Regions from separate parts of the Arthrobacter sp. D1-29 genome, predicted to be linked through region 1. Evidence: predicted binding sites of a transcription regulator. Region 1 holds the regulator's gene; the other holds the start of a gene.

Region 1 (15,903 bases):
TCACCTCATGAGTGCTGCTGCCGTGAAGCTGGGGCTGGCTGCGGAGGACAACGCCGAGGAACTCAAGGACCTGGACGAGGCCCGGAAGCTCATCACGGCTCTCGCTGGACTGGTGACGGCGGCAGCACCCGAGATCGGCTCCCAGCATGCCGGTCCCTTGCGCGACGGCCTCCGGTCCCTGCAGCTCGCGTTCCGCGAGGAATCCATCATCCCGGACGCCCCGGGCAAAGGCCCGGGCGAGAAATACACCGGCGCCGTCAACTAAACGGTTCCAATTCAATAGCCAATCACGACGGCGGCGGCGGGCGGACCATGACGGTCCACCCGCCGTCGTCGTTAAGTAAACAACTGAGTGCAGCGCTGAAGATCGGATGCTGGCAACGCTGTATGTTCCTCCAGTGCGGCTCCGGTGCGGTCCCTGGGTCAGGCGGAAGCCACCCGGCGCCGCCTGCGTGCCTGCAGGAGCATTCCGATGAGGCACAGCGCCACTCCGGCCACGCCGACTGATACAAACCCTCCTGATGAACCCACGCCGTCGATAAAGACCCCTGCAAGGGGCGCGCCCAGCGCAACGCCTGCGGTCAGGGCGGAGCCGTACCAGCCCATCGCCTCGCCCCGGCGCCGCTCGTCCACCAGCTCTGCCACCTTTTCGGAGGCCGCGGACAGGACCGGGGCGCAGAGGAGGCCCGGCAGGATGGACAGGAGGGCCAGGGTCCAGGTGTCATGGGCGAATCCCAGCGGAATGGTCAGGGCAGCCATCCCAAGCAACAGCACGATGGGAGAGACAGGGCGGTGCATGGCACCATAGATCACCCCGCCCACCACCGAGGCCGCGCACCAGAACAGGAAAACGATCCCGATCTCCGCCTGGTGGCCGCCGATTTCAAGGGCTGCCACGATCCCAACGTCAGTGCCGCTCAGGACCATGCCGGCGCCGGCAGCCACGGCGAAGAGCGAGGCTACCGTGGCCGTAAACCAGGTGAAGTTGTGCGCCACCTTGTGCCGGAGCCCTGACTGCCCCCCGGCCGCCGGCTGCTTTCCGGCCGTTCCCTTGGATCCGCCACTGACTCCGGCCCGTTCGGCCGGTGCCAGATCTGGAGCTGCTTTCTGAAGGTGGGCAGGGGCTGCTGCCACCACTGCAGCTTCGGCCGCGCGTTGCTGATCGGCCGCGCGTTGCTGATCAGCTGCACGGTGCTGATCGGCCTCCCGGGTGCCGACGGGGGTTCGCGTGGGTGGGTTGAACCACATCAGGAACAACCCGGCCAAGGATGTTGATATGCCCACGACGGTGAGCCCCAGTACAGTGAAGCCGCTGGTTGCCACCACGGCTCCGGCGGCCGGGCCGATCATAAACACCATTTCAGTGGTGATCGCATCCAGGGCAAAGGCTGTGCGGCGCTGGTCGCCGTCGGCCAGGATTCCGAGTGACTGACGCACCACACTGAAGATCGGAAGGGTGAGCAGTCCTCCGACGAAAACCAGCGGCAGCAACCACTCATAGGAAACATGGGGAACAACTGACCAGATCACAGTTTCAGACACCACGGAAGGGATGAGGGCTTTACGCAGGCCCACGATGTCAACGCGGCGGCCGCGCCACGGGGCTCCCACGGCGATGCCGATGGTCATCACCGCCGCCGCAGCTCCGGCCGCGGCATAGCCTTTATCCAGGGTGAGGACAATGTGCAGGGTCAGCAGCACGCCTGCGGCTGAATGGGGTATACGGGCAATCATGCCGACCAGCAGCAGCCGCCTGATGGGCCGCACCGCCAACAGATCCCGGTACAGAGCGAAATTCACGAAAAAATCCTTTTGGTCTGCCGACGGCAGCCAGGGGATCTCCCCGCTGACCGTCAGCTAGTGTGCTGCGCGCCTTAACTTGATTTCGATGGAGTCAACCCGCTCACCAAACAATACATTCCGGGACCACGCCGCCTGGAGGTCCGCCACCAGCTCCCGCACGGCCGCAGCGTCAAGGCCATCCTCGAGGTACAGCACCACCTGCAGCTCTGGCCCGGACCCTCCGCCGGACAGTTCGGCTCCCGCGCGTGTGGTTGTGGCGATGCCTGCCCCTGGCAGGAGCCCCACACGGCGCACAGCAGGAAAGGCGGCCGCGGCCTCGGAAAGTTCCGCGGCGAGGGCTTCGTCAGCGTAGGAAGGAACCCAGTCACGCTGCTGCGCCAGTGCCCACACCGCCGGCCGGCGCACCACAAAGGTGACGTCCGAGCCCGGGTCAAGGACCAGGAGTTCGGCACCTTCCGCCACTGCGGACAGGGCAGCACGGGCCGCATATACGGCCACGGGCCGCGCCTCCGGGTGCCAGGCGGCCAGTGCTTGCGCCGACGTAAAAGCCGGCAGGGCCGTCCTGCCGTCGGCAGCCCTGAGAGTTACCAGCGCCATGTCGGCCTGCTTGTCTGCCGACAAACCATCCACTGCCTGCGCTTCTTCAGCGAGCTGGGCAATGATGGGGATAAAGACCCTGGCGGTGGCAAGGGAAGCCACCACTGACGCTTCATCGCCGCTGCCGTCCAGGAGTCCCCGGACCGCGGCGACGTAGCCGGCGTCGGGAGCTCCGTCGTCGTCCTCGAAGCTGTGGATCTTGGCATCGTCCCCAGCCAGGCTCCGGCCCTCCCAGGGCTGGCCGGCGGAATCGGTGGATCCGCCCGCGCCGGCAAGGGCTGCGGCTATGTGCCCGGGGAGGTGGCGCTGTGCCGGACTGCTGCCAGCGGTCTGACCGTTGCTGCTGGAGTCCACGGGGTTTGCCTAGCGGCGGCCGGCGACGTCGAGTGCCTCGGGCAGGGTGAAGGCCCCCGCGTACAGGGCCTTGCCAACGATGGCCCCTTCCACGCCCAGCGGAACCAGCGAGCGAAGGACCTTCAGGTCGTCCAGGCTGGAGATGCCGCCGGATGCCACCACAGGCTTACCCGTCTTTTCCACCATCTGGCGCAACAGCTCAACATTGGGCCCCTGCAGCGTGCCATCCTTCGTAACATCCGTCACGACGTAGCGTGAGCACCCAGCCTCTTCAAGCCTGCCCAGGACCTCCCAAAGGTCCCCGCCTTCCTTTGTCCAGCCCCTGCCTGCCAGGGTGGTCCCGCGGACATCAAGGCCGACGGCGATCCGGTCGCCGAAGCGGTCAATGGCCCGGCGGGTCCAGTCAGGGTTTTCCAACGCCGCAGTACCAAGGTTCACCCGTGCCACACCCAGGTCCAGGGCCGCCTCCAGTGACTCGTCGTCCCGAAGTCCGCCTGAGAGCTCCACATGGATGTCCAGCCGGCCCACCACCTCGCGGAGCAGTTCTGCATTCGAACCACGGCCGAACGCCGCGTCGAGGTCCACGAGGTGCACCCATTCGGCGCCTTGCTCCTGCCAGTTCAGGGCCGCCTCCAGCGGTGTGCCGTAACTGGTTTCGCTGCCTGCCTCGCCTTGCACCAACCGGACGGCCTGGCCGTTTACGACGTCGACGGCTGGCAGCAGTTCAAGAACCGGCAGATCATGTGCGGTGGTCATCTCAAGTCCTCAGTGTGGGGGGCAGGAAAGGGGTTTGGCAGTGGTGCTAGGTGGCGGGCAGGGAAAGGAGGTAGGCGGTCAGAAGTGACATGCCCGCAAGGATGTAGAAGCAGATCTGGGTCCAGAGGGGTTTGTGCTGCTGCCTGAAGGACAGGGCTCCGCCCACGAGGAGCCCCGCGAGGCCCATCAGGAGGATGGACCACATTTAGGCTGATCCGTCTTGTTGTGCTGGTCCGTCTTGCCGCGCAGGCTTGCGGAGTCCGTCCACCCAGTTGCGCAGGAGACGTGCCCCGGCGTCGCCGGACTTTTCCGGGTGGAACTGGGTGGCACAGAGCGGCCCGTTCTCCACCGCGGCGATGAAGGGGGCACCGTGCTCGGACCACGTCACCAGCGGCGCCGCCATCCGCGGCTGCACCACGTCGAAGTTCCATTCCTGGACGCCGTACGAGTGGACAAAGTAGAAGCGCTCCTCCTCCACACCGGCGAAGAGCCTCGATCCTTCCGGAACCTTCACGGTATTCCAGCCCATGTGCGGCACCACGTCGGCGGGGAGGAGCTCCACTTTCCCCGGCCACTCCCCCATGCCTTCAGCTTCAGTTCCATGCTCAACGCCGGCTTCGAACAGGACCTGCAGGCCCACGCAAATGCCCAGGACGGGCCGGCCACCGGCGACACGCCTGCCAATCAGGCGGATGCCATCAACGGCCTTCAATTCCCGCATGACGGTCTCAAAGGCGCCGACGCCGGGCACCACCAGGCCGTCGGCATTGAGCACGTCCTGCGGTTTGGCGCTGAGGATGACCTCTGCTCCTGCGCGTTCGAGCGCGCGCACCGCAGAGCGGATGTTCCCGGAGCCGTAGTCCAGCACCGTAACGGTGGGCTTGCCTTCGGGCGACGCGGGCTTGATCAACAACTCCGGATCGATCACGGCACCGTCACGAAGAATCTGCCCGCTCACAGCGCACCCTTGGTGGAAGGAATTCCCTCCACGCGCGGATCAGGCTCGACAGCTGCGCGCAGCGCCCGGGCGAATGCCTTGAACTGCGCTTCCACGATGTGGTGCGGGTCCCGGCCGGCAATGACGTTCATGTGGAGGCAAATGCCGGCGTGAAGCGTGATCGCCTCAAACACGTGGCGTGTGAGCGAGCCGGTGAAGTGGCCGCCGATCAGGTGATATTCCTGTCCCGCCGGCTCACCGCCGTGCACCAGGTACGGACGTCCGGAAACGTCCACCACCGCGTGCGCCAGCGCCTCATCCAGCGGCACCGTGGCTTCACCAAAGCGGCGGATCCCGGCCTTGTTGCCCAGTGCCGTGCGAAGGACCTCGCCGAAAGTGATGGCCACGTCCTCTACCGTGTGGTGCACGTCGATGTGGATGTCACCGGTTGCCTTGACTGTCATGTCGATGAGGGAGTGCTTGCACAGCGCCGTCAGCATGTGGTCATAGAACGGGACCGATGTGTCGATGTCCGAAACGCCGGTTCCGTCAAGGTTGATCTCCACGAGCACTGACGATTCACTGGTGGCGCGCTCCATGCTGGCGGTCCGGCCCTGGGCAGCGTTCGATCCGGTGGAACTCATGGTCATATGTCCTTTTCGGAAGGAGTACGGGAATTCTTGCAGGCGACTAAAGCGCCTCTATATCAAGTTTAGGCGGGGAGTTTGGCCTGGCTGGCCAGGATGCTTTCCAGGGAGGTCAGGAACGCTGTGGTCTCGCTCTCAGTGCCTGCGGTGACACGCAGATGGCCGGGGATGCCGACGTCCCTGATCAGCACGCCGGCGTCCAGCAGTTCCTGCCAGACAGCATGGGGCCGTTCCAGTCCCCCGAAAAAGACGTAGTTGGAATCAGAGGCGGCCGGCGTCAGGCCCATCCTGGTCAGCTCGGCGACGATCCGGTCCCGCTGTTTCTTGATGTCCTCAACGTCTGCCATAAGTGCCTCGCGGTGGCGGAGGGCTGCGAGGGCGGTGGCCTGGGTGACGGCCGACAGGTGGTACGGCAACCGCACCAGCCGGAGGGCATCTGTCACTTCGGGCGCCGCGGCCATGTAGCCCAGGCGAGCGCCTGCCAGTGCAAAGGCCTTGCTCATGGTCCTGGTGACAATAAGGCGTTCCCGGCCGGGCAGCAGCGTCAGGGCACTGGGAGTACCGTCATGGGCAAACTCGTGGTAGGCCTCGTCAACGATAACTATGGTCTGGCTGGCCTCACCCGCGGAGTACACCGCCTCCACCACATCCAGGCCAAGGCCGGTGCCGGTGGGGTTGTTGGGTGAGCAGAGGAAAACAATGTTTGGCTGGAGTTCCTTGACCTGCAGGGCGGCCGATTCCGCGCTCAGCCCATAGCCTTCAGCGCGCTGGCCCACAATGTACTCAGTGTCAGTACCGCTGGCCAGCAGCGGGTACATGGAATACGTGGGCGGGAACCCGAGGGCCTTGCGTCCCGGGCCACCGAAGGCCTGAAGGACCTGCTGGAGCACTTCATTCGAGCCGTTCGCCGCCCAGATGTTGGTGGAGTTCAGGCCGTGGCCCAGGTATTCAGCCAGGGCCTCCCGGAGTTCGCTGAATTCGCGGTCCGGGTAGCGGTTCAAACCGGCAGCGGCTTCCGTCACGGCTTCAGTGATGGCGGCGCGCACGTCCGCGGGAACACCATGGGTGTTTTCGTTCACGTTCAGCAGGATGGGCACATCCAGTTGCGGGGCACCGTAAGGGGTCAGCCCGCGGAGGTTGCTCCGGAGGGGAAGACGGTTCAGACGCTCTAGCTGGTCATTCACCTGAACAGTTTAGTGCCCATGCTGGTGCCCGGAAAATGTGACAGCCTGCCGGCTGTCCGCAATTCAGGGGAAGGCACTGGCTGCCGAGGGACGTCATGAGCTGTGGATCCTGCTATTTGGTAGGGACGAACAGCTGCTGCCCCGGCACAACGGTCCCCGCGCTGAGGTTGTTGAGTTGAACGATATCCGCGATGACATCCCGGGGATCACGATCCGGCGCAACTGTGGCGGCGATACCCCACAACGACTCCCCGCCCTGAACGGTAACTGACACCGTGGGCGTCAGGGCCAGGCCGGCGGTGGAGTCTGCCGCCTTCGCCGGGGCGTTAAGAAAGCCCACCAGGGACAGCAGCAGCGCAGCCAGGAGGATGAGGGGAATACCAATGAGCACGATCCGCCCCCGGCGCGTGAGCCGGAGCGGCGGCAGGGGTTCCTTACGGGGCTGCGATTCCGCATCCAGCAGGGACGTGAGCTGCTGGACGGAGACGAGCTGCGGATGGCGAGCCTGTGAAGCGGATATAGCTGACATGAAATGAGCCCTCCTGGACCATACTGTGCTGCCCGGAGTGTTCTATTCGTTCCTGCGGCCCGGGTGGGCCGTCATCTGCCGATCCGAGTATTCGAATACCGCAGGCAACGAATAGAACACATGTTCGAACTTTGCCTTCTCAGTTTTAGCACTTATCAACGAACATTGTCGAGACTCGCTAGAACAAATGTTTGAAAAAGCGTTGCGGCTGCCCTACGTTTGGATCAAAGAACAACCACTCCTGTAGTTGATCAGCAGGGTCTGACAATCCAGGCCGGAGGTTCCGGCACCCGCGGCCGGACACCCGGGGCAACGGAAAGGCATTGGCGAATATGGCAGCACCAGCCGCCGACGGCAGGGCGACCCAGAGGGGTCGGCAGCCCCAGAGGGTCCCGAAGGGGCTTACAGCACGCCAGAAAAAGATCCTGGAAACAATTCAGCGCTCGGTCAATGACAACGGGTATCCGCCATCCATGCGCGAGATCGGCGACACCGTGGGCCTGGCAAGCCTGTCCAGCGTCACGCACCAGTTGTCGCAGCTCGAGAAACTGGGCTACCTGCGGCGCGATCCCAAGCGGCCACGGGCCATGGAGGTCCTGATGCCGCTCACCCTGGACGGCGGCACGGCCAAACCGGCGGGATCAGCATCGGCCAAGCCTCCGGTTTTGCGCAGCGTTGATGGCGGGACGGTTATGGATCTGCCCACTGCCATGGACACCGCCATGGTGCCCCTTGTAGGCCGGATCGCAGCCGGTGGCCCGATTCTTGCCGACCAGCTGGTTGAGGACGTCATGCCGCTGCCGCGTCAGCTGGTGGGCCAGGGCGAACTGTTCATGCTGCGGGTTGCCGGGGACTCAATGGTTGACGCTGCGATCTGCGACGGCGATTGGGTAGTTGTCCGGCGCCAGGCGGACGCCGCCAACGGCGATATTGTCGCAGCCCTGCTGGACGACGAAGCCACGGTGAAGACTTTCCGCCAGCGGGACGGCCACACGTGGCTTCTCCCACAGAACACCCAGTACGAGCCCATTCTCGGAGACCACGCCACCATCATGGGCAAGGTCGTCTCAGTTTTGCGCTCTCTGTAGCAGCGCATCCCTGAGCAGCCGCCCGTCCTGGTCGGGGCGGGCCGCTTGGAGGAGACCCCGCTAGTCCTTGCGCCCGCCTGGCAGGGCGGGCAACCGGCCGGCCCCAGCGGCTCGCCCGTCATCTGGGCCGGCCTCCAAACGCGCCAGATACCATCCCGGGCTTCGGTCAGGTCCGTGGGCTTTCCTTGGCCAGTCTTTCAAGGGCGGCGAAAGCTATCTTGCGGTCTGTCGTCGGCCAGAAGGGGGGCAGCGCAGCCCGAAGGAAACCGGCATAACGCTCGGTTGCCAGCCGGGAATCGAGCACCGCCACCACACCCTTGTCTCCCGTGGATCGGATCAACCTGCCGGCCCCCTGGGCCAGGCGGATGGCGGCGTGTGTCGCGGAGACAGCCATAAATCCGTTTCCGCCCGCCTGGGCTACGGCACGTGAACGTGCCGTCATCAGCGGATCGTCCGGCCGCGGGAACGGTATCCGGTCAATAACCACGAGCCGGCAGGATCCGCCCGGGACATCAACTCCCTGCCACAGGGACATCGTTCCGAAGAGGCAGGTATCGGGCTCGTCGGCGAACTGCTTAACCAGGGCTGTCATGGTGGAATCACCCTGGCAGAGGATGCTGAGGCCGAGCCGTGGCCTCAACGCTTCTGCGGCCTCTTCGGCCGCGCGGCGTGATGAGAAGAGGCAGAGGGCGCCGCCTCCGGAAGCGCGGATCAGCGCTTCGAGTTCATCCAGCGCCTCCGGCGCGGCACCCCGGCCCGGTTTGGGCAGGTGCCCGGCAACGTAGAGGATCCCCTGTTTTGGATAGTCAAAGGGGGACCCTACGTCCACTCCTGTCCAGCTGGGAGCACCCTCCCCTATCAGCCCCAGTCCCCCGGCCGTCGGCTCGAAGGCGGACCCGATGGCGAGCGTGGCTGACGTGAGCACAACGGTATGGCCGGCAAAGAGTCCTTCGCGCAGCTTGCCGGCAACACTGAGCGGGGCGATGTTGACCAAAACCGGTGCACTTTCATCAGGCTGTGAATAGCCCTGCTGGGGATCAAACGAGCTGGCGCGCGAAAACCACACCACTTCACGGTTGTCCTTCGCCGCAATGAGCCGTTCGCAAAGTTCAAGAATCAGCAGGAGCCGGGACCGGGCAAGCTGCCGCCCGCCGTCGGCCGTTGTACTGCTGTCCCCTTTTGAATCCGACAGGGCTGCCCGGCAAGCCTCACGGAGCTGGTCAACGCAGTCCAGCTGTTCATCGTTCAGGCCGTTCGGGAGCAGCCCGTTGGGGACGCCGGCCAGGGCAACTTCAAGATTGGCGGCCGCCGCATTCAGGGCATCGACAGTGATGGCAGTGTGCTTACGGGCACCGGCTGCGGCAGCGTGAACCATGGCAACGGAAAGCTGCCCCGATACTGCGCCGGTAACGCGGTCCTGGAGTTCGTGGGCCTCATCCACCACCACCACGTCGTATTCGGGCAGGACGGCCAGTCCTTCGAAAGCACTGACTGCCAACATGGCGTGATTCGTCACCACGACGTCGGCCTCGGCAGCGTCCTGGCGCGCCAGTTCGCTGAAGCACTCCGCTGCCAGGGGGCATTTCTGCGCCCCCAGGCACTCCATCGAGGTGACGGACACCTGACGCCAGGCGCGATCGGTGACGCCGGGAAGCAGCTCGTCACGGTCACCCGTGGCAGTCTTTTCCGCCCACTCACGCAGGCGCACCACTTCCTTGCCCAGCTGGGATGCCGGACCGCCCAGGGCTGCGGCGAAGTGCGGCACACTGGTGTCCTCGCCGAGGGAGAAGAGCTGGCCTTCGGCGGGCTCTTCCGAAGGGAACCCACCTTCGAGCTTGTGCCGGCACACGTAGTTGGAACGTCCCTTGACCAACGCCACCTTGACCGGGCGGTCCAGGGCGGGCGTGATGGTCTTGAGCAGGCGGGGCAGGTCACGGCCCACGATCTGGGTCTGCAGTGCCAGGGTTGCGGTGGAGACCAGGGTGGGCTTGCTACTCACCAGGGAATGCGCGATGAGCGGGATGAGGTACGCCAGCGACTTCCCGGTGCCGGTTCCGGCCTGGACCAGGAGATGGTCGCCGGTTTCGATGGCCCGTGCCACCTGACGGGCCATCTCATGCTGGCCTGTCCGGCTTTGCCCTCCCATGCCGGCAACGGCGCGGTCGAGGAGTTCTATCACGAACTCCTCGCCGGCCGTTTCCGAAATATCCCCCGCCACCAGCTCAGTCATTGCTGGTGAATGATTCCAGTTCAGCCGCGAGGCCTTCACGGACCATCACCACAGCACGGGTGCCGTCCTCACCGTGATCCAGGCTCAGGATCTCGGCGTCGGTCTCGTGCAGTTTGCTGATCAGGTCACCCCGGTTGTACGGGATGAGGAGCTCCAGCTTGACGCTGGGGCGCGGAATGGCGTCACTGATGGCTTTGAGCAGCTCAGCGATCCCCTCGCCGGTCCGCGCAGAGACAACCACATGGCGGGGTTCACGCTGTTTAAGGCGCTCCACCACAAAGGGATCGGCGGCGTCGGCCTTATTGAGCACGATGATTTCAGGTACCTTGCGGGCATCCACCTCGCTGAAGACCTTCCGGACCGCCGCGATCTGGCCTTCCGGATCCGGGTGCGAGACGTCCACAACGTGCAGGATCAGGTCTGCGTCCGCCACCTCCTCCAGCGTGGAACGGAACGCCTCCACCAGCTGAGTCGGAAGCGAGCGGACGAAGCCGACAGTATCGGCCAGGGTGTAGCCCAGCCCGTCTGCGGTTTCGGCCTTGCGCACCGTGGGATCCAGCGTGGCGAAGAGAGCATTTTCCACGAGGACGCCGGCATCGGTCAGCCTGTTCAGCAGGGATGACTTTCCGGCATTGGTGTACCCGGCGATAGCAACGGACGGGACAGAATTCCGACGCCGGTTGGCCCGTTTGGTTTCCCGCGCAGGCTTCATGGCGCTGATCTCACGCCGCAGTTTGGCCATGCGGGTCCTGATTCGGCGGCGGTCCAGTTCGATCTTCGTCTCGCCGGGACCGCGCGAGCCCATGCCGGCACCGGCCCCACCCACCTGGCCACCGGCCTGGCGGGACATCGATTCGCCCCAGCCACGCAGGCGCGGCAGGAGGTATTCGAGCTGGGCGAGTTCCACCTGGGCTTTGCCCTCGCGGCTCTTCGCATGTTGGGCGAAGATGTCCAGGATCAGCGCCGTACGGTCAATGACCTTAACCTTGACGATGTCTTCCAGGCCACGGCGCTGTGACGGGGCCAGCTCGGCGTCCACCACCACAGTGTCCGCGCCGGTGGCCATCACGACGTCCTTGAGCTCAAGCGCCTTTCCGGAGCCCAGGAAAGTCCCTGGATCTGGTTTGGCACGGCGCTGCACCAGGCCATCCAAGACCTCCGAGCCGGCGGTTTCAGCCAACGCGGCAAGTTCACGGAGGGAATTCTCGGCATCAGCCAGGGTCCCTTCCGTCCAGAGCCCGGCCAGTACCACCCGCTCCAGCCGGAGCTGCCGGTACTCGACCTCGGTGACGTCTTCGAGTTCTGTCGACAGGCCCGCCACACGCCGGAGCGCCCGGCGTTCCTCGAGGTCCTGCTGGTCGCCGTCGTAGCTGGTGTGCTCTTCGTCCAGACGCGATATTGCCTGGGCTTTGCCAAAAACGGCCTTCGTGTCGCCGTCTGCGGGAGCGGCGTTCCTGGCCGGTACATCCTTGGAGAGAATCCGGTCGATGACAGCTTGTATTTCCTCAGGACTCATGTCCTGGGCTGCTGGATCGGATCCGGTGTTGGGCTGGCTGGTCATGTTCTCCTTTGAAGATTCGGCATTTCCAGAATAGTGCCGATCACTGGTGAGTGGTGAAGTATTCGCGCTGGGCTGACGGCATACAGTCATCCTTGCCTCCTGGTCTGCTGCGCTGCCTGGCAAAGCGGCCGCGCACAGCGTGGGTTCCACGTCCGTGAACGTGGGCGTTATGGGAAGGACGCCGGCAACGACAGGATTGGACCAGCAGGAAGGCTGATTCTTTCGAGTAATGCCCGGCGTTTAAACAGGCACGGCAGGCCTGCGTGTTGCGCAGTTGCGGAAGGCTGACACCTGCATCGCTGCGGGACTTGGCTGCGGGACGGGATGAAACCCGTGCCGGCTACTCGAAGATCAAGAACATGCGTTCCAGATTAGCAGAACCTTGCGGCAGCGGTTTCCCATACGCCCCTGCGGCCAACTAATCTGGCCAGTTATGGAGTCCGCACACTATTTCAGCGCATCGCCCGCCGGGCCTTTCACCCGCAAACCGCTTACTGTGGAACTCGCCGGGGAGACGCGCAGGCTGCAGACTTCCGCGGGGATTTTCAGCCCGGAGGGTATCGATAAGGGAACTGCCGTGCTGCTCGCCGAAGTTCCGGCTCCCTCGCCCACAGGCAATCTCCTGGACATCGGCTGCGGATGGGGCCCGATAGCACTCACAATGGCTCTCCGTGCCCCGCACGCGCACGTTTATGCAGTGGACGTGAATGAACGCTGCATCACCCTGACGAACGAAAACGCCCGGATCCTTGGCCTGGACAATGTCACTGCCACCACGCCGGAAGGCGTGGACGCCGATGTGCGCTTCGATACAATCTGGTCCAATCCGCCCATCCGCATTGGTAAAGACGAACTCCATTCGCTGCTGAAGCTCTGGCTCCCGCGGCTGGCGCCAGGCGGCTCGGCCTGGCTGGTGGTCCAGAAAAACCTGGGCTCGGACTCCCTTCAGCGCTGGCTGTCCACAGAGCTTGATGAATCGTTCACGGTCAGCCGTGAGTCCACGTCCAAGTCCTTCCGGATCCTGCGTGTCAGGAAAGCGTCCCGCTAGCTACGATCACGGCCGGTCCGCTGAGTTCTACGTGCTCGTGCCCGCCCGGTCCGATAAAGAACTTAACGCCGACGACGCCCCCGGGCACCTTGACGTTCCAGGTGTCAGGCGCCTCGGCTCCGGCCCAGTGCCTGATGGCCACCGCGGCGGCGCAGGCGCCAGTGCCGCAGGATTGTGTTTCGCCTACACCCCGTTCGTGGACGCGCATGGTCACCATGCCCACGCCGTTATGAACCAGGGGTTCGGCGGGGACGACGAACTCAACGTTGGTCCCGTTTGCAGGCACCGGATCAACGCGGGGAGGCGTGAAAAGCCGGGTTGCCTCAAGCTCCGAGAATTCAGCAAGCGCAACGACAGTATGCGGGTTGCCCATGCTGACTGAGAGGGCAGGCCGGGGTACATCGAGGCCGTCGGCGCTGACCAGGGAATCCATGGCCTTGGCGGTGGCATCCCCCGGAAAAATGAACTCCCACGGGCCCATGTCAACGGCGTAGCCATTTCCCGTCCGGACCACGGTCTTGACGCCACCGCGTGTTCCGATGGTCAGTGCGCCGCCTTCGGGCAGGTCCACCAGGCCCTCGGCCAGGAGGAAGTGCACAAAGACACGGACCCCGTTGCCGCACATCTCGGACAGCGAACCGTCGCCGTTGCGGTAATCCATGAACCACTCGGCGTCAGGGGCTTGGGCCAGCAGTTCCCTGCCTTCGGGGAGGAACCGTGAGGGCACGGCCCGGATCAGTCCGTCGCCCCCGATGCCACGGTGCCTGTCGCACAGGGTGGCCACCTGGTCCGGATCGATTGCTTGGACGCCCTCGGGATCGGCGATCAGTACAAAGTCGTTGCCGGTGCCATGGCCCTTGGAGAACCGCAGTCCGCCCAGTGAGCTGAGGGCGGGCTGAGTGGTCTCGGAAAGGGTTGCGTCCATAGTCCAAGGTTACCGGCCACGGAGGGACCCCAGACAATCCAGCCCCCGCCGCTGAGTTTTTGTCCAGATGTGGCGACTTCGCGCGACTGCAACCCGCCGTAAATGGACAAAAACTCCGAGCACGTCAGGGGTCAGGTGCCCGGTTGTGTCTTGACGATGTGGACGGCCTTGGGCAGAAGCTCAGGATCCTGCCAGTCCAGCCAGCTGATCCGGGGATCGGCCCGGAACCACGTGAGTTGGCGCCTGGCGAACTGCCGGGTGGCCACGATGGTTTCCTCCGTTGCCTCCTCCACGGTGGCTTCGTCGTCGAGCACCTTGAGGAACTGGGAGTATCCCAATGCCCGAGGAGCGGTCTTTCCGCGGCGCAGGCCAGCCGCATCGAGCCGGCGCACCTCGTCGAGCAGCCCTCCCTCCACCATTCCGTGGACCCGCCGGGCAAGCCTGTCACGAAGCACCTCCCTGTCCACAGCCAGTCCGATCTGGACAGCCGGCTGGAAGTACTCGCGCTGGGGCATAAACGAGCTGAAGGGCCTGCCCGTCAGTTGGTGGACCTCAAGTGCCCTGACGATCCTGCGGGCGTCGGACAGGCGGGCGGCAGACACGGGATCCACTTCGCGAAGGCGTGCCAGAAGGGCCTCGCTGCCTTCCTCTTCGAGCTCGGCTTCCAGCTGTTTCCGGATATGCGGATCGGTGCCGGGGAACTCCAGGATGTCCAGTGCAGCACGGATGTAGAGCCCGGAACCGCCGGCCAGGATGGCCCGTTTACCGCGGGAATGGATGCTTTCAATGAGCTGCCGGGCGAGCCGCTGAAAGTCAGAGACGCTGGCTTCCTCAGTGACGTCCATCGTGTCCAGGAGGTGATGGGGTACGCCCCGGCGCTCCGCCATGCTGATCTTCGCAGTCCCGATGTCCATACCGCGGTAGAACTGCATGGCGTCGGCATTGATGACCTCCCCGTCCAGCTCGAGGGCAAGGCTGACGGCAAGATCAGATTTCCCTGACCCTGTTGGACCGACGACGGCGATAACGGGTGGGTGAACCACCGGTCAGCGGCTGCGTACCGGCAGCGTCGGCATCCCCAGCGAAACGCCCGTGCGGCCGGCGCCGTTGCCTTGTCCCCCGATCGATCCTGGTGCAGGGGCACCGCAGGAATCTGCCTGCGACCTGTCCCAGGCGTCGCCGGCACGGGACCGGCGAAGGACGTAGTCACCGGCAGCGGGATCGGCCACAAGGTGGAAAGCTGCGGCTTCGGTAATGGTGACGGTGACGAGATCACCAGGGCGGGGCGCCGGGGCACCAACAGGTACGGAGAAGTGCACCAGCCGCTGGTCCTGGGAACGTCCGGAGAGCCGGTGGGTTTCTTCGGCTTTACGGCCTGACTGGGCTGTCACCATTACTTCCACGCGGCGGCCGAGCTGTTTGGCGTTCTCCTCTGCTGCGATCCTGTCCTGGAGCGCGGTGAGGCGTTCGAAGCGCTCCTGCACCACGGCCTTGGGCAGCTGGTCAGGAAGATCAGCGGCCGGAGTGCCTGGCCGCTTCGAGTACTGGAAGGTAAACGCGGTGGCGAACCGTGATTTCTCCACAACGTCCAGCGTGGCCTGGAAATCCTCTTCGGTTTCGCCGGGGAAGCCGACAATGATGTCCGTGGAGATGGCGGCATGTGGGATCTTGTCCCGGACCTTGTCCAGAATGCCAAGGAATTTGGTGGACCGGTAGGACCGTTTCATGTCCTTGAGAACTTTGTCTGAACCTGACTGCAGTGGCATATGCAGCTGGGGCATCACGTTAGGCGTTTCGGCCATGGCATCAATAACATCATCGGTGAAGGCCGCTGGATGCGGGCTGGTAAACCGAACCCGTTCCAGGCCTTCTATCTCGCCGCACGCGCGGAGCAGTTTGGAGAATGCCTGCCTGTCCCCGAACTCCACACCGTACGAGTTGACATTCTGCCCGAGGAGCGTCACTTCGATGGCACCGTCATCCACCAGCGCCTGGATTTCGGCGAGGATGTCGCCGGGCCGACGGTCCTTTTCCTTGCCCCGCAGGGCAGGCACGATGCAGAACGTGCAGGTGTTGTTGCACCCCACGGAGATCGACACCCAGCCCGAGTAGACAGAGTCCCTCTTTGTAGGCAGCGTGGACGGGAAGACATCGAGCGATTCGAGGATCTCCAGCTGGGCTTCGTTGTTGTGGCGCGCCCTGTCCAGCAGCGCAGGGAGTGCGCCGACGTTGTGCGTACCAAAC
Region 2 (15,903 bases), 1.9 Mb from region 1:
TTCCAGGGCCAGCGCGCTGGTGTAGAAAAGAACGGCTTCGTCAAAGTGCTGCCACGGCTGGGCAAGGTTCACGTGGTCAATGACAGCATGAGCGGTGGCGCCGTCCCGCAGGGAAGGGTGTTCCAGGTCCCCTCCAGATTGCGCCTGTCCAGACTCATGCGCCTGGCCAGACTCGTTCGCCTGGCCAAATTCAGCAGTCCAGGCTGCGGTGCCGTCCGGGCTGCCTTGGCACAGGAAGATCTCGGTGGAGTCCGGCGCGGAGATGCCCTGGAAGACTTCCTCGTCGGCCTGCACCTTCCGGGCCACCACCGGCGCCTTGAGTTGCTGTGCCCTGGCGGAAGCAATCAGGGGCGAATCGACGTCGAACCCCAGCGCGGCGATAGCCGGTTCCGAGTGCGACGCCGCCTGCTCGTTGATGATCACGCGGGCCTGGCCCATGGTCCAGAGCTGGACGTCCTTGGTGCGGTGGCGTCCGTTGAATTCGAAGCCGAGCTGCCCCAAGAGCTTCTCGAGCTGAACGGTGTCCTCGGCCTTGACCTCGGCGAAGTTGAATCCGGCCGGTTCGCTCACCTTGGGCAGCGTGGCCAGTTCCATGGGATAACGACGGCGGGAGCCAGGAGCGCTGCCGGCCTTGACTTCGACGGAGGCCCCGGCAAGCCACGCGGCGCTCTGTTCCTCAAGCCAGATCAGCGAGCGCATGGCGTCCACGGCAGTGCGGTCAACGTCGGACTGGCGGAAGACGTCGTTGAAGACCTCCAGCGACACCGGCCCTGAATACCCGGCCCGGACAACATGGCCCATGAACTTGGCGAGGTCGAACTGGCCTTCGCCGGGGAACACGCGGTAGTGCCGGCTCCAGGAAAGCACGTCCAGGGACAGCTTGGGGGCATCGGCCACCTGAACGAAGAAGATCTTTTCCGGCTTGAAGGCCTCGATGGGTGCGGTGTCCCAGTTGCGGGAAAGGATGTGGAAGGAGTCCAGGCACGTGCCCAGGTTGGGGTGGTCCACGGCCTCCACCAGCCGGTGGGCGTGCTCGTAGTCGTTGACGTACTTGCCCCAGGCGAGGGCTTCGTAGGCGACGTTGACCCCGTACTCCCCGGCGAGTTCGGCCAGGCGGCCCAGCTGCTCGGTGCGGAGGTCGTCGCTGTCGACGCTGGCGGTGGCCACGTTGGAGCACACCAGGATGGTGTCCACGCCCAGGCGGGACATAAGCCTGAATTTGGCTTCGGCGCGGCGAAGGTTCGCGGCCAGCAGCTCGTCAGGAACACTGTCGAAGTCGCGGAACGGCTGATAGAGGTCCAGGGTGAGGCCAAGGTCCGCTGCCATCTTGCGGATGTCCTCCGGCGTCAGCGGTGACGTGACCAGGTCCTGTTCGAAGACTTCGATCCCGTCGAAGCCGGCGATGGCGCACGCCTGCATCTTTTCCTTCAGGGTGCCGGAGAGGCAGACGGTGGCAATTCCGGTGCGCATCAGGCGGCCACCTCTTCTGCGGCAACGAGCTCCAGGAAGTGCGAACGCATGCGCCCGGCGTCAGGTTCCAGGCCGGTGAAGATCCGGAAGGCGTCAGCTGCCTGCCCCACGGCCATGCGCCCGCCGTCCAGGACCTCGCAGCCTTTGTCCCTCGCAGCCAGCACAAGCTCCGTGTCGATGGGACGGTAGACGATGTCCGCCACCCAATGCCGGGGTTCCAGCAGGTCAAGGTCCAGGGGCACTCCCGGGTGGGCTGCCATCCCCACCGGGGTGCAGTGCACCAGGCCGTCGGCCAGCGGCATCAGCTGCGGCAGCTCCGCCGTCGTCCGCGCTGTCACGGTGCGGTCCGGGAAGAAGCCGGCCAGTTGGGCGGCTCGGGCCGCGCCCCGGGCAGGGTCCATGTCCACCAGGTTCAGCTGCTGCACTCCAGCGGTGAGCAGGGCATAGGCGACGGCGGATCCGGCGCCGCCTGCTCCGAGCTGGACCACGCGGTCCAGTCGGGCGCCGGGCAGTCCGGAGGCAAGGGCGGCAGCGAACCCGGAGAAGTCTGTGTTGTGGCCAACGAACCGGCCGTCCTCAATCACTACGGTGTTGACCGCGCCCAGCCTGCGGGCATCATGGGAAACCTCGTCCAGGTGCTGAAGGACCAGCTGCTTGCACGGGTGGGTGATGTTCAAGCCATTGAAACCCAGGCTGCGGGCGCTCTTCAGCAGGTCACCGACGGATTCTGCCGGCTCCTTGATTTCGAGGAGATCGATGGGCCGGTAAAGGTAGCGCAGGCCCTGCACGTCACCTTCGCGTTCGTGCATGTGGGGAGTGAGTGATGGCATCACGCCATCGCCGACCAGTCCCACAAGGTAGGACTCAGTTCGATTACTCATCCGGGCAGCTCCTTCGATACGGCACCGGGCGGGCAGCGTGGCTCAAGGCGGACGCTGCGGACCAGGTAGGGATTACAGTACAGCACTTGTTCACTGCTCGCACGCTTGTTCTAGATACGAACAAAGGAGTTCGACGACGGTCCGCTGGCGAGCATTGTGGCCTTCCGAAGCCGCTCATCTCTGGGGCAACCGGGCCGACAGCTCGGCTGCCGCATCCTGCAACAGCGGCACGTGGGCGAGCAACGCATCGAGCTCAAGGCGGAAGACCGGCACGGCGGTGGCCAGTGATGCGAAAGCATGGCCCTGTCCATTCAGGAGGGGAACAGCCACGGCCCTCATGCCGATTTCATTCTCCTCGTCCATGACGGCGTAGCCCTGGCGCCGAACCTGCTCGATTTCGGCACGGAAGGCCGCGCGGTCGGTGATGGAATGCTCGGTGAGTGGCTCGAGTTCCAGCTCCTGCAGCAGGCGTTCGCGCTCGGAGTCTTCGGCGAAGGCCACCAGCGCCTTACCCACAGCGGTGGTGTGCAGGGCGCCGAGGTGGCCAGGATCGCTGGTGACGCGGAACATCTGCGGGCCATCCACCTTGTTGACGGTCAGGTGATGATGGCCGTCCCTGACGCTGAGGATGGTGGCCTCGCCAGTCTGTTCCGTCACGCGGCGCAGGACAGGCAGCGCGGTGCCGGCGAAGCCGTGGTGGTTGGACGCCCGCTGGCCCAGCTGGAAGATCCGCAGGCCCAGGTGGTAGCGGCGGCCATCCGGTTCATAATCCACAAAACCGTCCCGGGTCAGCGAACCCAGCAACCGGTACGTGGTGCTGAAGGGCAACTCGGCACGGCGCGAGATCTCCGCGGCACTGGCCCCGCGGGGCTCATCACCGAGGAGCACCAGCAGGCCCAGGGCTTTGCCTACCATGTCCGTCCGGTCTGATCCTTTGGCTGCCGCTCCCTTGGTTTCAGCAGATGGCGCGTCAGCGGGTGGCGCGCCAGCGGGTTGGGCATCAGCGGGCTGGGCGTCAGCGGAGGGGCCGTGGGCGGGCTGGGCGTCAGCGGAAGGCTGGTGGGAGGTTGCGTCGTGGGCGGCTGTGGTTTGGTTCACACTCATAGATCGATGTTCCCACATCGTGGCAACTATTTCTAGATGGTGATTATTTTCTTGACAGGTGACCACCCTCACAGCCATCATTGCTGTATCGCACAAGTAGCTCCCACCATGTGGCTACTAGTCCGGGTCCTTCAGTGGATCCAGCCACACCCCCGCACTCCCGCCTTCACCCAGGCAGCGGCGGCTGCGACCCTCCAGGTCCATCCCAGACAATGTCGTCACACAAAAGGAACTCCATGAGCCAGACACTTCCGTCCGCGGAGCCGGGCACTGTCGCCCCGGCCGGGACACCGAAGAAGGCCGCCGTCGCCAGCTTCCTGGGCAGCGCCGTCGAGTACTACGACTTCTTCATCTTCGGTTCGGCGGCCGCCCTGATTTTTCCCACAGTCTTCTTCCCCAGCGCCGACGCCAACGCAGCCATCATGTCCTTCGCCACCTTCGGCTTTGCTTACGTGGCGCGTCCCGTGGGCGCGGTCATCCTGGGGCACTTCGGTGACAGGGTGGGCCGGCAGAAAGTGCTGATGTTCACCCTGGTGCTGATGGGCGCCTCAACGTTCCTGATCGGCTGCCTGCCGGACTTCAACACCGTTGGCTGGTGGGCACCGGCGCTGCTGGTGCTGGCTCGGCTGTGCCAGGGCCTCTCGGCAGCCGGCGAACAGGCAGGCGCCTCCTCCATGACCTTGGAACACGCGCCGGACAACCGCCGCTCGTTCTTTACATCCTGGACCCTTACCGGCACCCAGGGCGGCCAGATCCTCGCCGCCCTCGTCTTTATCCCGGTCCTGGCCCTTCCTGACGAGATCAAGTACGGCATCGGCTGGCGCGTCCCGTTCTGGCTGAGCGCCGTGGTGGTGCTGGTGGCGTTCTTCATCCGACGCACGCTGCACGAACCGCCGGCCTTCGAAGAGGCCCAGAAGACCGCCCAGATTTCCAAACTCCCCGTCGCCGATCTCCTGAAATCCCACTGGCGCGACGTGCTGCGTGTTGTCTGCTGCGCCTTCATCGCTGCCGTTTCCACCGTGTTCGGTACCCTCGCCATCAGCTACGCCAAAACAGTTGCCGGTGTTGACGGGACCACCACACTGTGGCTGGTGGTTGGCGCCAACCTGGTGGCCCTGGGAACGCAGCCCGTGTTCGGAATGCTCGCCGACCGGGTTGGCCGCAAGCCTGTCTTCATCTACGGCGCCCTTTCCAGTGCCGTGCTGACCCCCGTTTTCCTGCTCAGCCTGGAATCCGGCAGCGTCCCGCTCATGTTCCTCGCCGCCATCGGATTCTTCTCCTGCGGCTATGCTGCCTCCAATGCTGTCTGGCCGTCCTTCTACGCCGAGATGTTCAGCACCAAAGTCCGCTTCTCTGGCCTGGCCATCGGCACCCAGCTTGGCTTCCTGATGGCAGGTTTTGCGCCGGCTGTCGTGGCAGCCATGGGCGGGATCAAGCCAGGAGGCTGGGTCCAGATCAGCATCTTCACCGCAATCATCTGCGTGGTGGCGGCCACTTCAGCCCTCACCGCCAAGGAAACGTTCAAAACCCCCACAAAGCAGCTCGGCCTGAAGTAAGGCATTCGGCGGCAGCGCCCTGACGCTCCTGTCCGCTTGGTGGCCGGAAGCCCGGCGTGTCCCATGATGCGCCGGGCTTTCGGCGCGTTGGGTGTTTGCGCCTGGAACGTTCCGCGCCGTCGCGGAGCAAGAGGTCCAGAAGCTCGACGGCGTGGCGTGGCCCGTAGAGGGCGGAGCATTCAATAGGGCACGAACGTTCAACGGCGATCTGCTGGCTGGGACGCCGCTGCTGCAAAGTTCGACGTCGGATGGCTGGCTGGGACGCCGCCCCAGGTGCCGCACCTGGCCCGATCCTAAAATGTCAGACCCTCGCAAGATGATAGATACATGGATAGCGGGGCAGTGGTGAAGGCGTTTGCGGCAATCGACGCCGCCTTTGCTGCGCTGACTGCGGAAGTAACGGACGCTTCCCCTGCGGCCTCCTCTGGTGCCGATGCGCTCCGCCTTCTGGCCGATGGTTGCCTGGAAGTCCTTGAGGGGGCGAGGCGGACAGAGGCGCAAATGGCGGCTCTGAAGGCCCACGCTGCCGTGAAGTTCGCTGATACCACCAAGTCGATCGCAGGGCCGGCGGCGTCGCCACAGGATGCCACGGCGCAAGAGATGGCTGTGACTGCCGAGATCGCCTGCGTGCTGACCGTTGGTTCCCGTGCCGCTGGTGCATTGCTGTCCCAAGCACAGCAACTCACCACAGCATTGCCGCTCACCCTCACAGCGTTGCAGCTCGGAACTATCTCCTGGCAGCACGCCAGGGCAATGGTCGATGAATCCGCCTGTCTTGATCCCGCCGGCGCCGCCTCGCTGGAAGCGCATTTCCTCGATCCGGACGCCCTGGACGCGGCCCGCGGCTGCCCCGCGGGCGAAATGCCCGCGTCCCGGTTCCGCGCCATGGCGCGAACCTGGCGTGAACGCCACCACAAGGAGAGCATCGAGAAGCGGCACGCCAAGGGGCACCTGGACCGGCGGGTGGAATACACTCCGGATCAGGACGGCATGGCCTGGCTCTCCGCCTATCTTCCTGCAACCGAGGCCAGCGGAATCTGGAACCGGATCACCGCCATTTCCCGCAGCCTGCAGGGGCCAGCCGAGGCCCGAACCCTCACCCAGCTGCGGACCGACGTGCTCGCCACCGCACTCCTCAGCAGCGGAAACGGCGGGAGCAGCGGGGACGGCGACAGCAGCGGGAATGGCAAGAGTATCGGAAACGGCGGGAGCAGCGGGAATGGCCAAGAAATGGCCCCCGGGCAGGTCCCGTCGCCCCGGGCACAGGTCCTGGTCACTGTGCCGGTGTTTTCCCTGCTGGGGGCTCAGATGAGCCGGCGATGCTGGACGGGTACGGGCCCATCCCCGCTTCGATGGCCAGGGACGTCGTCGCGAACGGGGCCGACTCCTTCTACCGTGTGCTGATTGACCCGCGGGATGGGGCACCTCTGGAGATCGGCCGCACGAGTTACCGGCTCACCAAAGCGATGCGGAACTGGCTGCGGATGAGGGACGGCAAGTGTCCGTTCCCCGGCTGCAGCAACCAGTCGCTGGACAATGAAGCAGACCACCTCCTCGCATGGCACCATGGCGGAACCACAGGGATCAGCAACCTCGGGCAGCCGTGCCCCAAACACCATCGGCTCCGACACACCAGCGGCTGGAAACCCACGCCGGCCACAAAGAACGAACCGCCCGGCTGGATCTCACCCTCAGGCCGCCATTACAAAAGTGAACACCAGGACTGGGAACCACCACATTGGCCTAAAGCATTGAAGCCCGAACTGCAATCAAACACGGACCGGCCGCACGCAACGCCGGGTAATGCTTCCTGTCACTCCCCGGACTTCCATCACACCGGACTGTCCCTGGGAGAGAACGGCTTGGAGCGGTTCCTGCACGCCCGTGCGTAAGGAGGCGTGCTCCTGGTGATCATCCACACTTGGATACAAAACGGCAATCCAGAAACAACAATGCTGTGGAGGCCAATATCTCCGGACCATCGGCTCCTCTGGGCTGCTGGAAGGAGCCGCGCCTATGGCCGTGCCTCCATCTCCGATCAGCCAACACTTCCCGGGGCAGCACCCTTATGGCCTGCCCGTCTCCAATACAGACTCCAGATCGAAGTTAACCGGTTCTTCCAGCTGCTCGTAGGTGCATGACTCCGGATCCCGGTCCGGCCGCCAACGGTTGAACTGCGCGGTGTGGCGGAACCGGTCCCCCTCCATGTGGTCGTACCTGACCTCAACCACCAGCTCGGGGCGGAGCGGCACAAAGGACAGATCCTTGCCTGCGCTCCAACGGCTGCCCTCGGCGTTCCGCGGTGTGCGTTCACCTTCCTCCTGCTTGGCCCACGCCCAGGGGTGACCGTCGAAATCGGTAACCAGCGGCTGAAGCTCCCTAAACAGTTCCTGGCGGCGCTTCATCGGAAAGGCGCCAATGACCCCCACACTGGCCAGGACGCCGTCGTCCTTGTACAGACCCAGCAGAAGCGAACCGACAGCGTCCTCCCCATTCTTGTGGACCCGGTAGCCAGCCACCACACAGTCCGCCGTGCGTTCGTGCTTGACCTTGAACATCACGCGCTTGTCCGGCTGGTACCGGCCGTCGAGAGGCTTGGCCACTATCCCGTCCAGGCCTGCGCCCTCAAACTGCTGGAACCACTGTTCCGCCAGGTCTTTGTCCTGCGTGGCGGCGGTGAGATGGACAGGAGCCCGGCTGGCGGCGAGCGCCTTCTCCAGGGCAGCGCGCCGCTCGGCGAACGGCCGGTCCATGTAATCGTCGTCGCCGAGGGCCAGCAGGTCGAAGGCCACGAACTTCGCCGGGGTCTGGGCAGCAAGAAGCTTGACGCGGCTGGCCGCAGGGTGGATGCGCTGCTGCAGGGCGTCAAAATCGAGCCTGTCCCCGGAAGCGCCCACGAGCACGATCTCGCCGTCCAGCACACACTTCGGCGGAAGGTTCTCCTTCAGCGCTTCCACCAGCTCGGGGAAGTACCGGGTCATGGGCTTCTCGTTCCGGCTGCCGATCTCCACGTCGTCCCCGTCGCGGAAAATAATGGACCGGAAACCGTCCCATTTGGGCTCGTAACTCAGGGCACGCCCCGCCGGGATACCACCAATTCCGCTGACGGATTTGGCGAGCATTGGCGGGACAGGCGGCATCACGGGAAGTTGCATAGTGCCCATTCTTACCCGGCGGCCGCGCCGGCGGTAGGCCTAGGGCACCTCAAGCCGGCCCTCGACACAGGACACCGCCGGACGGTAGACCTTAACGATGGTCACCGTCGGCTTTCACGCCTCACATGAACAGATCAGTCCCGCCCAGCTGCTCAAGGACGTCCAGCACGCAGAACAGGCGGGTTTTGACGCCGCCATGTGCTCGGACCACATCGAGCCCTGGTCCGCCAGGCAGGGACACTCCGGCTTTGCCTGGTCCTGGCTGGGAGCTGCACTGGCCACCACCAACCTCAGCTTCGGCGTGGTGACGGCACCCGGGCAGCGCTACCACCCCGCCATCATCGCGCACGCCTCTGCCACGCTTGCCGGAATGTTTCCCGGCAGGTTCTGGATGGCCCCCGGCAGCGGGGAGAACATGAACGAGCACGTCACCGGCGATGCCTGGCCGCCGAAGGAGACCCGCCAGCGCCGGCTCGAGGAATGTGTGGACGTGATCCGGCGCCTGCACCGCGGTGAGGAAGTGACCCACCACGGCCTGGTGACCGTTGAACAGGCAAGGATCTGGGACGTTCCCGAGCCTCCGCCTCCCCTGATCGCGCCGGCCATCAGTGTGGACACCGCACGCCGCGCCGCCTCCTGGGCCGACGGCCTGGTGACAGTCAACCAGTCGGCCGCGAAGCTGAAGGACATGCTGGCCGCGTACCGGGACAACGGCGGCCGCGGAAAGGCAGTCCTGCAGGTGCATTTGTCCTGGGCCCCGAGTGAAAGAGAAGCAACGGCGGTGGCGCTGGACCAGTGGCGCAGCAATACTTTCGCTCCGCCCATCCCCTGGGATCTCCCCACCGCCGGGCATTTTGACGGCGTCAGCGGCCACGTGGGCGAGGACCAGGTGCGGAAATCCGTCAACGTCTCGGCCAGCCTGGACCGTCATGCCGAGTGGCTTGCCGGCTACGGAGAGCTCGGCTTCGAGGAGCTCTACCTGCATTTTGTGGGCCAGGAGCAGGGACCCTTCATTGAGGCTTTCGCAGCCGATGTCCTTCCCCGGCTCCGTGGGACCGTCGCAAGGGAGAATCCGGTCAAAGTGACGCAGGCAAACGAGACCATGGCAAAGGCGGCCACACCATGAGGATCGCGGAAACTTCAGACCTCTGGTGGAAGAACTCGGTCATCTACTGCCTGGACGTGGAGACCTTTTTCGACGACGACGGCGACGGCACCGGCGACTTCGCCGGCCTCACCCAGCGAGTGGACTACCTCGCAGCACTGGGCGTTACATGCATCTGGCTGATGCCGTTCTACCCGTCGCCGGACCGGGATGACGGCTATGACGTCACTGACTTCTTCACCGTAGATCCCCGGTTGGGCACCATGGGGGACCTCGTGGAGTTCATCCGCGCGGCCAAGGACCGGGGCATGCGGGTCATCGCCGACTTCGTGGTCAACCACACCTCCATCCAGCATCCCTGGTTCCAGGAAGCCCGGAAATCGACGGACAACCCCTACCGGGACTATTACGTCTGGCGGAAGGACACTCCGCCGGACACCTCGTCCGAAGTGGTGTTTCCGGGGGAGCAAACGTCGCTGTGGACCAAGGATGACGCCACCGGCGAGTGGTACCTCCACATGTTCGCGGAGCACCAGCCGGACCTCAACGTCACCCACCCGGCTGTCCGGAACGAGATCGCCAAGGCAATGGGCCTGTGGCTTGAGCTGGGGCTGGACGGCTTTCGGCTGGATGCCGTCCCGTTCTTCCTGGAAACCCGCGGCCAGCCCAAGGACGAGGCCGCGAACCTTGATCCGCATGAGTACCTGACGGCGCTGCGCAGCTTCGTGAACCGCCGGAACGGCAGCGCGGTGCTGTTGGGCGAAGTCAACCTGCCCTACAAGGAGCAGCTGGAATACTTCGGCGGGCCCGACGGCAATGAGCTGAACATGCAGTTCGACTTTATGTCCATGCAGCACCTCTACCTGTCCCTGGCGCGACAGGATGCCCGGCCCTTGGCCGAGACCCTCAAAAGCAGGCCCGCCCTGCACCCGGACAACCAGTGGGCCATGTTCGTCCGCAACCACGACGAGCTGACGCTGGACAAGCTCAGCGACGCCGAACGGCAGGAAGTTTTCGCCGCCTTCGGTCCCGAGAAATCCATGCAGATCTACGGCCGCGGGCTGCGCCGCCGGCTGCCGCCAATGCTCGGCGGTGATGCGGACAGGATCCGGATGGTCTATTCGTTGCTGTTCTGCCTGCCCGGGACCCCTGTGCTCTTGTACGGCGAGGAGATCGGCATGGGCGAGGACCTGAAGCAGAAAAGCCGGGCCGCCGTCCGAACCCCGATGCAGTGGAACAACGGGAAGAACGGGGGCTTCTCGGATGCCAAGGCCTCAGACCTGGTGGTTCCGCTGGTGCGCGGCGAGTACGGGCCGGAGAATGTCAGTGCGGCGGCCGCCAAACGGGATCCTGATTCCCTCTGGAACTTTATGGCCATCCTGATGCAGCGGTACCGTGAGTCGCCGGAGCTGGGGTGGGGCCACTTCGCCATGATGGACCAGCCGGAGCCTGCGGTCTTCGCCCACACCTGCAGCTCGGACGGCGCCACCATGGTGCTGCTGCACAACCTCGGCGAGGACCCGGTGAAAGTCGCCGGCAGGGCAGGGCCGGAGGACACCGGGCCGCGAGCGTACAAGGGTGCCGTCCTGCTGGACGTGCTCGACGGCGACAATGTGCCTTTGGAACCCGACGGCGCCTTCACGGTGGAGCTGGGCCGTTATGGTTACAAATGGTTCAGGGTGCACCATCCCGGCGACCGGCTGGCGCCGTGACTGGCTGCGGGCCCACCAGCGATTACGCTTCCCGGCGCAGCACCTTCACTTCCCACGGACGAAGCTCAAATCCCGGGGAGGCCGGGTAGTTCCCTAAAACCTGGACGGCATCTGACTGGACGATATCTGACCAGGCTGGGATCCCGACGTCGGCCGTTTGTGGCGCCCCGGAAAAATTGCCCAGCACCAGAAGCTCGGCGCCCGGCAGCGAGCGCCGGAAGGCGTAGACGTGCGGGTCCTCAGGCAGGAGCATGGTGAAATCGCCGTCGGCCACTACCGGATCCGTGTGGCGCAGCGCAATGACCTGGCGGTAGAAGTTGTACACGGAATCCGGGTCGTCCACCTGGGCAGCGGCATTGATGGTGTTGGCATTGGGATTTACAGCGATCCAGGGGGACCCGGTAGTGAAGCCGCCATGCCTGCTGGCGTCCCATTGGACCGGGGTGCGGGCGTTGTCCCGGTTCAGTGGCGCCAGGGCGGCGAGGACTTCGGCATCCGTGTGGCCAAGGTGGGTGGTGGCTTCCCGGTGGTGGTTGAGGACCTCGATGTCGCGGTAGTCGCTGATGGCGCCGAACGTCATGTTGGTCATGCCCAGCTCTTCGCCCTGATAGACGTACGGGGTTCCGCGGTGCAGGTGGAGGACAGCGGCCAGCATCTTGGCTGACAGCTCACGGTACTGGCCGTCATCCCCGAACCGCGAGACTGCGCGGGCCTGGTCGTGGTTTCCCCAGTACAGGCTGTTCCAGCCGCGCTCCCCCAGCGCCTCCTGCCAGCGGCCAAGGGACTTCTTGAGGTCTGTGAGCTGGAGCTTCCTGGGCCGCCACTTATTGCCACCCTCCTGGTCCAGCGCCACGTGTTCGAACTGGAACACCATGTCCACTTCGCCGCGCGCGGGATCGGTGAACAGAAGGGCGTCCTCAACCGTGACTCCGGGCATTTCCCCCACCGTCAGCAGATCCTTGTCCCTGCCCTCGAAGACCTCCTGATGCATTTCCTGGAGGAACTCGTGGATCCTTGGCCCAGAAATGTAGTGCGGAGCGCCGTCGCCGTACAGCATGCCGTCCGCCCTGGGCCCATCAGGCAAGGCAGGATCCTTGGAGATGAAGTTGATGACGTCCATCCGGAAGCCGTCCACGCCCCGGTCCAGCCACCAGTTCATCATGTCGTAGATGGCGGCCCGGACCTCCGGGTTTTCCCAATTCAGGTCAGGCTGCTTCTTGGAGAACAGGTGCAGGTAATACTCCCCGCTGGCCTGGTCGTACTCCCACGCCGGGCCGGAGAAGGCGGAACCCCAGTTGTTGGGTTCGGCTCCCGGAGCGCCCGGTTCCATGCCGTCGCGTGCCGGCCGCCACCAGTACCAATCCTGCTTGGGGCTGTCCTTGCCGGAACGGGATTCCATGAACCAGGGGTGCTCGTCCGAGGTATGGTTCACCACCAGGTCCATCACCAGCTTCATGCCGCGGGCATGCAGGCCGTTGAGCAGTTCGTCCAGCGTCTCCAGATCACCGAACACCGGATCGATGTCACGGTAGTCGCTGATGTCATACCCGTTGTCGTCCTGCGGCGAGCGGTACACCGGGGAGAGCCACACGACGTCCACCCCCAGCCGGTGCAAGTAGTCCAGCCGCCCGATGATCCCCCGGAGGTCGCCCACGCCGTCGCCGTCCGAATCGGCGAAGCTCCGCGGGTAGATCTGGTAGACCACGGCATTCCTGAACCACTCCCGTCCCGTGCGGGACATCTCGCGCTGGGTTTCCTGGCTGGTCATCTGTTCCTCCTGGGTACGGCGGCGGATGCAGGATCAGTGAACGCCATTCCTCCCCCGCCCGCAAGGCCATGCGCAGGGAATTTTGTGCAGACGCTGCGGCGGCCAGAAAAACCTCTCTCCTTTCCGGCTCAGCGCCCACCCTTTCTGCTCTGGAACGCAGCCCGTGCCAAAACAGCCCATCGAAACGCAGCCGTCTGAACACACACTCCTGCTGCGAAGAAGCCCACGGGCCCGCGCGCGCCCACGCGGGCGCCCACGCCGGAGCCGAGCATCGGAGCCCAGCCTTACCAGCGGGTGAAGCCGGCAAACGGTTCGTGGCTCCGCGGTGCCGCGCTGTCCCCCGCCAGTGCCTGGATCTTCTCGAGCACGCCGGCCCGGGGGGTGCCAGCGGGGAGCTTGAGGTGCTCGCCCTGGTCGCGGCCGGGGCGTCCAACCATGAGATCGCGGACCGGCTTTTCCTCAGCGACCGCACCGTCCACCGTCACGTGAGTCACATCTTCGACAAGCTGGGGGTGCACTCGCGCACCGCGGCTGCCGCGGTGGCTATCCGGGACCGGCTCATCGGCGCGTGAGCTACTTTTCGTAGGGTCCGAGGTCCGGTCCGGACACGAACCGGACTGTCCGGCTGGTGCTGCCGTGCAGTTCCAAGATGGCCAGTTCGTTGGTTCCCTTACGCAGCAGCGGGCCGGGGACGTACAGGGTCTTCTGCGGTCCGCGGCTCCAGTACCGGCCCAGGTTGAAGCCGTTGATGAAGGCGTTGCCTTTGGTCCAGCCGTCCAGCCGGAGGTACCGGTCCCCGGGTCCGTCCGCCTCGAAGTCTGCGAAGGAGACTGAGGGCCCGGGCACGCCACCCTGCCCGGCGCGTTCCTTGTCCCCGGTGCCTTCCCTGCCCGCGGCATCTTTCCCGGCGTCTACCCCATCCCCAGCGACGCCGCCCTCCCCTGCCACAAGGCCATCGAGGGATCCGCCCGGGAATCCGGCTGCCGCACGGAGTCCGCCCAGGTTCCCGAAATCCAACGGCCGGATGTCCCACTCCAGGAGCTCAACGCCGTCGAGCTTCACCGGTGCCATCAGGCCCTTGAACTCCCCGATCCGGGGGCCGTAGTTGACCCGGCCCTGGTCCTCCACCAGGACCTCAAGGCGGCCGCCGGACGGCAGGGCAATGGCCCGTTCGCCCAATTCGCGGCTGAGCACGCCCACGGGACGGCCGTCCAGGAAGAACTGTGCACGGTCCCGGACCTCGCCAACGGTCAGGACGCCGCCGCAAACAAGTTCCGTGCTGTACATGGTGAAGCCGCGGTAGTGCCCGGCGTCTTCGGTAGTGGGCGCCGGCCCTTCCACACGGGCGGGAGCGCCCAGGACGTCGAGGCAATCCAGGACGGACACGGAGCTGGTCACCGAAATGCTTTCCGATGGGGCCTCCCGGCGGCTGGCCGGACGTTCCGCCGGCACCGGGAAGTACTTGGCGATGACGTCCCGGAAGGCGAAGTACTTTTCCGTGGGGAAGCCGTCCTCGGTCAGCGGTGCGTCGTAGTCGTAGGAGGTGATGGTGGGCTCGTAAATGCCCTTGTCATTGGCGCCATTGGTGAACCCGAAGTTGGTGCCGCCGTGGAACATGTAGATGTTCACGGACGCTCCCGCGGCCAGCAGGGCATCCAGCTCGGCTGCGGACGCGGCGGCGTTGGTGGTGTGGTGGTGGGTGCCCCAGTTGTCGAACCAGCCGTTCCAGAACTCCGCGCACATCAGCGGTCCGTCAGGCTGGTGCTCACGGAGGAACGCCAACCGCTCCGTGGCCCGTGAGCCGAAAGTGGCCGTCTTGTGCAGTTCAGGAAGCGAGCCGTCTTCGATCATGGTGCCGAATGGCTGATCGCAGGTGAAGAGCGGAATGTCCACGCCTTCCCGTTTCGCCAGGTCCACGAGGTGCTGCAGGTACGCCTTGTCCTTCCCGTACGCACCATATTCGTTTTCGATCTGCAGCATAATGACGGGTCCGCCCCGGCTGATCTGCCGCGCCACCACGATGGGCAGTATGGCTTGGAAGAAGCTGTCGATGGCGGCAAGGTAGCCCGGTTCGCTGGTCCGGATTCCTACGCTGGGGTCGTTGAAAAGCCAGGCCGGAAGCCCGCCGTTGTCCCATTCCGCACAGATGAAGGGGCCGGGCCGAACAATGGCCTGCATGCCTTCTGCCGCCACCAGGTCAAGGAACCGGCCCAGGTCCAGCTGTCCTTCCGAGGCAAAAACTCCCGGCAAAGGGCAGTGTTCATTCCAGGGCACATACGTCTCGATGGTGTTCAGGCCCATCAGCCTGGCCTTGTGGATGCGGTCTGCCCACAGGTCCGGGTGGACCCGGAAGTAGTGGATTGCACCGGACAGGACCCGGAACGGCTCGCCGTCAAGCAGGAAGTCCTGGCTGCCGATTTCAAAAGTCCTCATGGAACGTAACTCTCCTTTAGCGTCCGGCACCAGGACTCGGACAAAATCTACATAATCTATCTCTTATTTCAACCATTAGAATAACTGGGGAAACCTGCCATGGGAAGGCATTTCTCCAGTCTGCGGATGACGTTCCCATTGCGGAACCGCCGCCGGCCTTTTTCCCAGGCCTTATTCCGCGCCTGCGGGAAGTTTCGCGCCCCGCCGGGTGGCTCCCGGCCCGGTGCGTCCCCGGCTGGGCACCCCCACCTGTTCCAGGAAGCTTTCCAGTGCCAGCGTGGCCATGCCCAGCGTGACGGAATTTCCCGCCACCGTAGACAGGCCCACCTGGACGGCGCGGCCGGCGCTGGGCAACATCTCCTGTGACAGGTACTTCTCAGTGACGTCCAGCAGCTCCTTGCCGATGCTTCCTGCTGTCCAGCCCAGGACACTGACGTGGTCCGGGTTGATGAAATTGATCAGGTTGCCCAGGGCCGCCGCAAAGTAGCGCCCAGTGACCTCAATAAGTTCCAGGCAGTCGGCATCGCCGTCGGACAGCCCCTTGGCGACATCCGAAACGAACTCGCGCTGGCGGTCACCCGTGAGGAGATCGTGGGAGGCATTGATTTCGGCCATGGTCTGCTGCAGGCCAGGGACGCCGAGGTAGGCCTCCACACAACCCCTGCGGCCACAGCGGCACAGGCGGCCGTCGAAGACCAGAGTTGTATGGCCCCACTCAC

What was found. The regulator LexA, encoded in region 1, represses DNA repair genes until DNA is damaged. The targets are predictions, from matches to a motif close to TCGAACANNTGTTCGA.
Region 2: a site for LexA is predicted at 2,449-2,464, ahead of M1E17_RS22690 (shikimate dehydrogenase). Genes of this name have one in related genera too.

Annotation. Positions count from the first base shown of each region.
Region 1 covers NZ_CP096383.1:1,708,817-1,724,719, reverse strand. The annotation lists gene M1E17_RS08020 (DUF1844 domain-containing protein) at 1-265, shown strand, start outside; gene M1E17_RS08015 (MFS transporter) at 424-1,800, opposite strand; gene M1E17_RS08010 (SseB family protein) at 1,858-2,754, opposite strand; gene priA (bifunctional 1-(5-phosphoribosyl)-5-((5-phosphoribosylamino)methylideneamino)imidazole-4-carboxamide isomerase/phosphoribosylanthranilate isomerase PriA) at 2,764-3,510, opposite strand; gene M1E17_RS08000 (hypothetical protein) at 3,557-3,715, opposite strand; gene hisH (imidazole glycerol phosphate synthase subunit HisH) at 3,716-4,468, opposite strand; gene hisB (imidazoleglycerol-phosphate dehydratase HisB) at 4,465-5,091, opposite strand; gene M1E17_RS07985 (histidinol-phosphate transaminase) at 5,160-6,278, opposite strand; gene M1E17_RS07980 (LysM peptidoglycan-binding domain-containing protein) at 6,391-6,807, opposite strand; gene lexA (transcriptional repressor LexA) at 7,140-7,895, shown strand; gene M1E17_RS07970 (ATP-dependent DNA helicase) at 8,062-10,125, opposite strand; gene hflX (GTPase HflX) at 10,118-11,686, opposite strand; gene M1E17_RS07960 (class I SAM-dependent methyltransferase) at 12,120-12,734, shown strand; gene dapF (diaminopimelate epimerase) at 12,715-13,659, opposite strand; gene miaA (tRNA (adenosine(37)-N6)-dimethylallyltransferase MiaA) at 13,791-14,702, opposite strand; gene miaB (tRNA (N6-isopentenyl adenosine(37)-C2)-methylthiotransferase MiaB) at 14,706-15,903, opposite strand, start outside.
Region 2 covers NZ_CP096383.1:4,979,630-4,995,532, forward strand. The annotation lists gene M1E17_RS22685 (bifunctional sugar phosphate isomerase/epimerase/4-hydroxyphenylpyruvate dioxygenase family protein) at 1-1,470, opposite strand, end outside; gene M1E17_RS22690 (shikimate dehydrogenase) at 1,470-2,351, opposite strand; gene M1E17_RS22695 (IclR family transcriptional regulator) at 2,526-3,455, opposite strand; gene M1E17_RS22700 (MFS transporter) at 3,692-5,011, shown strand; partial or broken gene M1E17_RS22705 (DUF222 domain-containing protein) at 5,339-6,903, shown strand; gene M1E17_RS22710 (ATP-dependent DNA ligase) at 7,078-8,166, opposite strand; gene M1E17_RS22715 (TIGR03885 family FMN-dependent LLM class oxidoreductase) at 8,264-9,292, shown strand; gene M1E17_RS22720 (alpha-amylase family protein) at 9,289-10,983, shown strand; gene M1E17_RS22725 (glycoside hydrolase family 13 protein) at 11,006-12,751, opposite strand; gene M1E17_RS22730 (hypothetical protein) at 13,036-13,245, opposite strand; gene M1E17_RS22735 (response regulator transcription factor) at 13,192-13,323, shown strand; gene M1E17_RS22740 (beta-galactosidase) at 13,325-15,184, opposite strand; gene M1E17_RS22745 (ROK family protein) at 15,356-15,903, opposite strand, start outside.